DNA from 2 places in the Candidatus Limousia pullorum genome. Region 1 is predicted to be linked to the other one. Evidence: predicted binding sites of a transcription regulator. Region 1 holds the regulator's gene; the other holds the start of a gene.
What was found. Region 1 encodes NrdR, which represses ribonucleotide reductase genes. Its sites were predicted from a motif close to CACNANATNTNGTG; they were not measured.
Positions count from the first base shown of each region.

Region 1 (4,178 bases):
GAATATGTTTCATACTCTCTGAAAAATCCGGCTCTTATCACCTGCGTGACCTATCAGGCTCTGCATGCAGCAATGAAGAGAATTGAGGATGTTGAAAGCGTAGAGGAAACTGAGCTTACTGAAAAAGAGGACTACAGCAATTTTGACTTGGTCGCTGAGCTTAAAGAAAAGAAAATAAAAACAATATGCCTTGATGAGGCACACCACCTTAAAAGTGAGTGGCAGAAAGCTCTTGAAGCATTTATAAAAGCTATGGGCGATGATATTTTTGTGGTTTCCCTTACTGCGACTCCTCCTTATGACAGTACGCCTGCCGAGTGGGACAGGTATATTTCTACTTGCGGCGAAATAGATGAAGAAATTTTTGTGCCTCAGCTTGTGGCTCAGGGAACACTCTGTCCTCATCAGGATTTTATATATTTCAACTATCCCACTGATGAAGAGTTCGAAATAATAGATTTATACAGAAAGAAATCAAATGAGTTTATAAAAAAATTTGTTTCAGAAAATTTTATGGCAAGAGCTGTAGACGTTTCGGGAATTTTTAATCTTAATAAAAATGAAAGCTGTTTTTTGGAATATCCGCTGGAATTTACCGCTTTTATGACAACTTGTGAGGAATGCGGAGTTTTTGTTCCGGGAGAAATTGTAAAATTGATTACCGTTAATAAAGGCTTGCCGAGATTTAATTCTAATTATTGTCAGATAGCTTTGCAGTTTATCATAGACCACGATGAAATATTTACTAAAGAAATTTCTGAAGAAATTAAAAATATTTTAAAGAGGAATGGACTTATTGAAAAAAATACGGTGGCTTTGACTAAAAGTAAAGAGACCGATAAGCTTTTAATTTCATCTCTTGGTAAACTGAACAGTATGGTTGAAATTGTAAAAAGTGAATGGAATAACCTGAATAAAGGTTTAAGAATGTTGATTTTGACAGACTATATCAAAAAGGAGCTTTTGGATTCAGTGGGCAATGACACTCCTTTTCATACAATGGGAACGGTTCCTATATTTGAAACTTTACGACGCAGTATTTCCGGGGAAATAAAGATGTGTATTTTAACCGGTTCCCTTGTGGTGATACCCTGTGAGATTTTTGAGGCTTTGAAAGAGATTGCTCGAAGGGATAATGTCGAGGTATCGGCTTCGGAAATTAACGAAACAGGATTTTTGAAGGTTGAAATTGAGGGAACTTCAAAAGAACGTGTCGCTCTTTTAACGGAAATGTTTGAAAAAGGCTTTATAAATATTCTCATTGGTACAAAATCTTTATTGGGTGAGGGTTGGGACTCTCCGTGTATAAATTCTCTGATTCTAGCAAGCTTTGTCGGCAGTTTTATGCTTTCTAATCAGATGAGGGGAAGAGCTATTAGAGTAGATAGGAATAACCCTAATAAGGTTTCAAATATATGGCATCTTGTGACGGTTTTGCCGGAAAGTGTCAGCGATAAAAAGTCTCAGCTTGTGAATAAAATAGTCGAGGGCAAACCGGATGAAATATTTGGCGCAGACTATGAAACGGTAAAAAAGAGATTTGAATGTTTTATGGCACCTGCATACAGTGTAAATGTTATTGAAAGCGGAATATCAAGGCTTGATATTATTAAACCGCCGTATGATGCAGAGGGAATAAAGAATATAAATATTAAAATGCTCTATTTGGCTTCTCAGCGAGATAGAACAGCAAAAAGCTGGTTTGACGCCATGGGTAACGGCAAATATACCACAGTTGTTGATGTTAATCAAATAGAGAAAGAAAAGTTCCCAAGAGGTTTTGTGTATAGAAACTTCATCGGTGAATTTTTGTTTATAATGTTTTATTTGCTGTTTTGTCGTATAGGCAGCAGCTTGTTGTTTTTCTCGGAGCCTATATGGATAATGATAGTTGTAATTTTATCTTTGGTGGCCATTCCTGTTTGTATAGTCGGAGTGTTGAAATTTGTCAGAATGATTTCGCCTAAAAAGGCTATGAAATCTTTAGCAAACTGTGTTTTAAAAACTCTTACTGAAACCGGAAAAATTCAAAAGGGCGGATATGTGACAGTTGCTTCTGATACATCTAACACATTTATTTACTGTACTTTGGAAAATGCATCTGTAAGAGAAAAACAGATTTTTTCTCAGGCTATAGGAGAAATGTTTTCTTCTATTGATAATCCCAGATATGTGTTTGTGAAAAAGGGCTTGGGCGGACGAAAGAGCTACAGTAAAAGCTATTCATGTCCAGGTATTCTTGCAGGAAATAAGGAAACCGCTGAGCTTTTGGGAAGAAATATTGAAAAAATTATGGGTAAATATTATCTTATATACACGAGAACAGAGCAGGGAAGAAAGGAACTGCTTAATTGTCGCAGATATTCCTTTTTGAACATAAATGACGCTCTGTCAGGAAAGAAAAAAATGGTTAAGTCTAATTGGAGATAATATTAAAATATGATGATTTTATAGGGGAAAACGGTCTTTTTGTGTCAAAATAGCCTTTTAAACTATTGAAATAAATTGAATATTTTGATATAATATATTACATGATGATGATGTTATTTTAGACAAAGAGGTGTTGTAAATGAAATGTCCATACTGTGGTTATGAGGAAAGTAAAGTTATAGATTCCAGACCTGCCGATGACGGTGAACGTATAAGAAGACGCAGGGAGTGTCTCGGCTGCGGCAAGCGATTTACAACACATGAAGTGATTGAAACAGTTCCTATAATTGTTGTAAAAAGGGACAGATCCCGTGAGGTTTTCGACAGAAATAAGCTTTTGTCCGGAATACTCAGAGCCTGCGAGAAAAGAAAGGTTTCAATCGAGCAGATAGAAAAAATGGTAGACGATATTGAGATGAAACTGCAAAATTCTCTTGACAGAGAGGTTACTTCTCAGTTTATCGGTGAGCTTGCAATGGAAGAGCTTAAAAAGGTTGACGAGGTTTCCTATGTGCGTTTCGCTTCTGTATACAGACAGTTTAAGGATATAAATACTTTCCTTGAAGAGCTTAACAAGCTTATGTCTGAAAAGTAATATAAAATATTTTAAGGCGTGAATTTTATGTTCACGCCTTTTTCTTTTGCATAACTGTATTTGTTCCCGACAATAATATTTTCAGATATTTTGAAAGGAGTGTTTGCAGTTGAAAATGAACAACAATATGTATATCGATGACGAGAGAAAAAGTGTTATGGATAAGCTTGCCCCCTCAAGGAAACAAATGGAGAATTACAGAAATATCGCTTCTGTTGTAGCCAGAGAGTGTGGAATAAAGGACAAAAACTATATGAAGGATAAGGAAGTAAAAAATTAAAAAAGGAGTGCTTAATGCACTCCGTACATATAAAATTATTTTAACTGTACTTTTCAGCCTGAGCTACGGCAAGTCGGTCGCATCGCTCATTTTCCGGATGGCCTGCATGACCTTTTACCCAGACGATGGTTACTTTGTGCTTGTCGTATTCCTTGAGAAGTTCATCCCAAAGATCCGGATTGAGAGCAGGGTCTTTTTTGTTGCGCATCCAGTTGTTTTCCTTCCATTTTTTAGCCCATCCCAGCTTCAGTGCGTTGCAAACATACTGAGAATCGCTGTAAAGTGTTACCTCGCAGGGCTCCTTGAGCATTTTAAGGGCAGTTAAAACGGCGGTGATTTCCATTCTGTTGTTGGTTGTGTTGGCTTCTCCTCCGCTTATTTCTTTCTCTTTATCTTTGTATCTGAGAATTGCGCCCCAGCCTCCGGGCCCCGGGTTTCCTTTACAAGCTCCGTCTGTGAAAATTTCAACAGCTTTCATATTATCTCCTTATTTATCACTTATATTTAGTATCCGAATCGCCGGATTTGACTTTATTTACATATAATTATATCCGTTAATATCTGTCACGTCAACAAAAACAAGGGTATTTTAAGGCGGTTTAATGTAATTCCTATGGGACTTGACATAAAAGAAATAAAAGGTTAATATATAGGTAATGATTTATATGCTCGGAATCTATGCCTAAATGAACATTAGAGTTTTAAGTTTTTGAGATAATTATTTTGTAAATTGTTCTTTTGGGCTGATAAAAAGGGTTTGGTTTGACCTTTTATTTGTTACGCATTAAAGCACCGTTGAGAAATTGTTCGGGAAATTAAATGGTTAACGGTGCATTATTATATAGAATCAGAACGAGAATAATTTATTTATTT
Region 1 is NZ_CM171614.1:1,500,125-1,504,302, forward strand. It holds gene CGICJO_RS06690 (DEAD/DEAH box helicase family protein) at 1-2,430, shown strand, start outside; gene nrdR (transcriptional regulator NrdR) at 2,570-3,025, shown strand; gene CGICJO_RS06700 (hypothetical protein) at 3,135-3,305, shown strand; gene rnhA (ribonuclease HI) at 3,346-3,783, opposite strand.

Region 2 (4,178 bases), 240 kb from region 1:
GTCTTTTTCAGAAAATCTGTGTTTCTGTCCTCTCTTGTGAGAACTCTTTCCCAGTCCCACTGGTCAACAAAGATTGAATGTGTGTTGTCAACATCGTCGTCACGTCTTAAGGCGTTCATATCTGTGTAAATACCCTCGCCGTTTTGGTATCCGTAACGGTGGAGAGCCATTCTTTTCCATTTTGCCAAGGACTGTACAACCTCGGCAGTGCCGTCGATTTCTTTCATTGAGAAAGAAACCTTGCGCTCAACTCCGTTGAGGTCGTCGTTTATTCCGCTGTCGCTGAAAACAATAAGGGGAGCGGTAATTCTGTCAAGATTAAGTCCTGCGATAAGCTTTTTCTGGAAAGTATCTTTGATGTATTTTACCGCACTTTGAGTTTCTCTCAAAGTAAGCGGTGAGGAGTAGTTCTCCGGAATTATAAGATTTTTCATGTTTTCTTATCCTTTCGTAGTGTTAGAAAGCCTTATCTGATGCTTCCTACTGTTCTCGGGTAAAGAATTACGTCACGGATGTTGCTCATACCTGTTACATACATGATAATTCTTTCAAAGCCAAGACCGAAGCCGCTGTGCGGAACAGAGCCGAACTTTCTGAGCTCAAGGTAATCTGCATATTCATCCATGTTCATGTTTCTTGTTTTCATTGCCTCAACCAGCTTGTCATAGTCAGCTTCTCTTTCACTGCATCCGATGATTTCGCCTACGCCGGGAACAAGAAGGTCTGTTGCGGCAACTGTCTTTCCGTCCGGATTTTGCTTCATATAGAAAGACTTGATGTCCTTAGGATAGTTTGTGATAAATACAGGCTTGTTGAATACTTCCTCTGTGATGTATCTTTCATGCTCTGTCTGGAGGTCGCAGCCCCACTCAACAGGGTATACAAACTCTTTCTTTGCGTCCTTGAGGATTTCGATAGCCTTTGTGTAATCGAGAATTTCAAACTCGCTGTCCAAAAGGTGCTGAAGCTTGTCGATAAGACCCTTTTCAAAATGCTGGTTGAAGAAAGCAAGCTCCTGAGGGCATTTTTCCATAACGTCTCTTACTATATATTTTATCATGTCCTCGGCAATTTCGATTATGTCGTCAAGCTCTGCAAAAGCAACTTCAGGCTCAATGTGCCAGAACTCTGCAACGTGTCTTGGTGTGTTGCTGTTTTCAGCTCTGAAGCTTGGACCGAATGTGTAGATTTTGCCCATTGCCATTGCGGCAACCTCGCCCTCAAGCTGACCTGAAACGCTCAGACCTGCTTTCTTGCCGAAAAAGTCGTTGCTGTAGTATTCCTCTTCTGATTTGTACTGGTCGGAATAACCGATTGTAGTTACCTTGAATACTTCACCTGCGCCCTCGCAGTCGCTTCCTGTGAGAAGAGGTGTGTTGATATATACATAGTTTCTGTCCTGAAAATACTTGTGGATTGAAGCAGCCATAACAGAACGCACTCTCAAAACAGCGTTAAATGTGTTGGTTCTTACTCTGAGGTGAGGCATAGTTCTCAAAAATTCAAGGGTGTGGCGTTTTTTCTGCAAAGGATAATCTGCCGGACAGTCGCCCAAAAGTGTGATTTCCTTAGCGTTTATCTCAACACTGCCCTGTCTTGCAGGAACTACTGTACCTGTTACCTTTAAAGCAGTTCCAAGCTTTAAAGCAAAGTCGTAATTGTCAAGGGCTGACTTGTCGATTACGATTTGAAGATGTTTAAGGCTTGTTCCGTCGTTCATCTCGAGAAAAGCCATGTTTTTTGAATCTCTGGAAGTTCTTACCCAGCCGCATACTGTGACGTCTGTGTCTACATATTCAGCTTTTGTCTGAATGTCTTTAATGTCGATGTGTTTCATAAGTTTTCTCCTTGTATTGCTTGTTTTATTTTAAAGGTTAATAGATTTTAATAAAAAAAGCTGTTCGCCCTAAAAATAGGACGAGCAGCTGTAAACCCGTGGTACCACCTATATTACCGGAAAACCGGTCACTCTAAGCTTCATAAAAAAGCATCCTGTTTAACGCACAGTCAACGGCATCACCTACTTGGGGATATTCCTGTTCAGATAGCTGCTCCGAAGTGTTATTCACGAAAGCTCTGCTGTACGGTTCACACTGTCCCGTACTCACTGTAAGCGAATTCTTTTGCTACTTCTCTTCATCATAGCATTTAAGGCTTTTGTTAAATTTTTATTATCAGCTCTGCAAAATGACTTTACAAAGCGCAGATTACTTAATCATTATATGCTTTATAAAAACTTATGTCAAGTATTTGATGTGATTTTTAAGGATAAAAAAATATTTTTTGAAAATCAGTAATCACTATTGACTTTTACTATATATGGTGCTAAAATATGTGTGCACTCAAAGAGAAACACAATATTTAGTAATGGAGGTTAACTTATGAATATAAATGTAGTAGGCGGAAATCTTTCCCAGGAAGAGATAAATGTATACGTTGAACAGCTTAAAGCAAATCATCCTGATAAATATATAAAATCTGTAGAACTTAAAGTTGACGGCGAGTTTGTTGATATGAGATATGAGTATGACCCTGTTCCTTTTGAGAGAATCAGAAGAATTACAGGCTATCTTGTAGGAACTGTTGACCGTTTCAACAATGCAAAGAAAGCAGAAGTAAACGACCGTGTAAAGCACAGCTTGGGCTGCTCCTGCTCAATGGAAGAAATCGCTTAAAATTTTTCCTTAGTTAAACACTATCCTTAACATAATAGATATCCGGCAAAAGTCTTGATAAAAATCAAGGCTTTTTTTCTTTAATAACGCTTTCATTAAAACTTCCTTAATAAAAACAACGCCTCGAAAACTCGGGGCGTTAATTTTTTATGGTATATTTAAGAAAACAGATGTATTTATTATTTGTTTTCTTCTTTGAGAACCTCTTTGATTGCGTCTCTTAAAATGCCGAGACCCTCAAGAAGTGTTTCGTCCTCGATAATAAGAGGAGGCATTGTTTTCAAAACAGCGTTCTTTCTGCCTGCGCCCTCGATTATGAGCTTATGGGCAAAAGCGTAATCCTGAACCTTATCGGCAAAGCCCTTTACAGGAATTTCGGAGAAATCAATTCCCCATATAAGTCCTATGCCACGCATTTTAATTCTGCTGTCAAGAGGAAGAATTTCTTTTTCAATAAATTCTTTTTCGATTTCGCCTTTTCTTCTTGTTTCTGCTTCGATGTTATGGCTCAGCATGTATTCAAGACCTGCTTTTGCAGTGATAAAGGCAATCTGATTTCCTCTGAATGTTCCATTGTGCTCGCCCGGTGAGAATACGTCAAGCTCAGGCTTGAACAAAGTCAAAGCAAGAGGGAAGCCGTAGCCGCCGATTGATTTTGAAAGTGTAAAGATGTCAGGCTTAATTCCGGCACGTTCAAAGGAGAAGAAGGTTCCGCTTCTTGCGCAGCCAACCTGAATATCGTCAACTATAAGGAGAATTTCGTGCTTTGTGCAGAATTCTCTCACTCTTTTCAGCCATTCAACATCGAATACCTGAATTCCGCCCTCTGCCTGAATTGTTTCAATAACAAAAGCGGCCGGTTTTTCAACGCCTGAATGGTCGTCGGTGAGAAGTGTTTCCATGTACTTGATTGTGTCAAGCTCAGGGAACATATAAGGTGCAGGAATGTGAACTACATTTGAGTCAAGGGGAACGCCTGCGCCTCTTCTTGAGGCTTTGTCAGTGGTGAGAGCCAAAGCACCCAATGTCATTCCGTGGAATGCGCCCATGAGAGCCCAAACAGTTCTGCGCTTTGTGTACTTTCTTGCAAGCTTCAAAGCGGCTTCAACAGCGTTTGTGCCTGTAGGACCCGGGAACATGATTTTGTAGTCCAAATCTCTTGGCTTCAAAACATTTTCCTCGAAATATTCTATAAAATCTCTTTTAGCTGTGGTATACATATCAAGTGAATGAGTTATACCGTCGTTTGCTATATAGTCGAGAACTTTTTCCTTTATATAATCGTTGTTGTGGCCGTAGTTTACAGCACCTGCTCCGCAGAAAAAGTCTATATATTTATTTCCGTCCTCATCGAAGAAGAAAGCTCCCTTTGATTTAGTGAAAACAGTAGGGAAATGTCTGCAGTATGAACGGACTTCGGACTCGTATTTTTCAAATGCTAAAGTATTCAAACCGATACTTCCTTTCTGATAACTATACATATACAAGTTTTCATTCATTTGC
Region 2 is NZ_CM171614.1:1,262,671-1,266,848, forward strand. It holds gene asnA (aspartate--ammonia ligase) at 1-434, opposite strand, end outside; gene asnS (asparagine--tRNA ligase) at 467-1,837, opposite strand; T-box leader at 1,911-2,152, opposite strand; gene nrdD (anaerobic ribonucleoside-triphosphate reductase) at 2,382-2,675, shown strand; gene ectB (diaminobutyrate--2-oxoglutarate transaminase) at 2,855-4,126, opposite strand.
Region 2: a site for NrdR is predicted at 2,354-2,367, ahead of nrdD (anaerobic ribonucleoside-triphosphate reductase). Genes of this name have one in related genera too.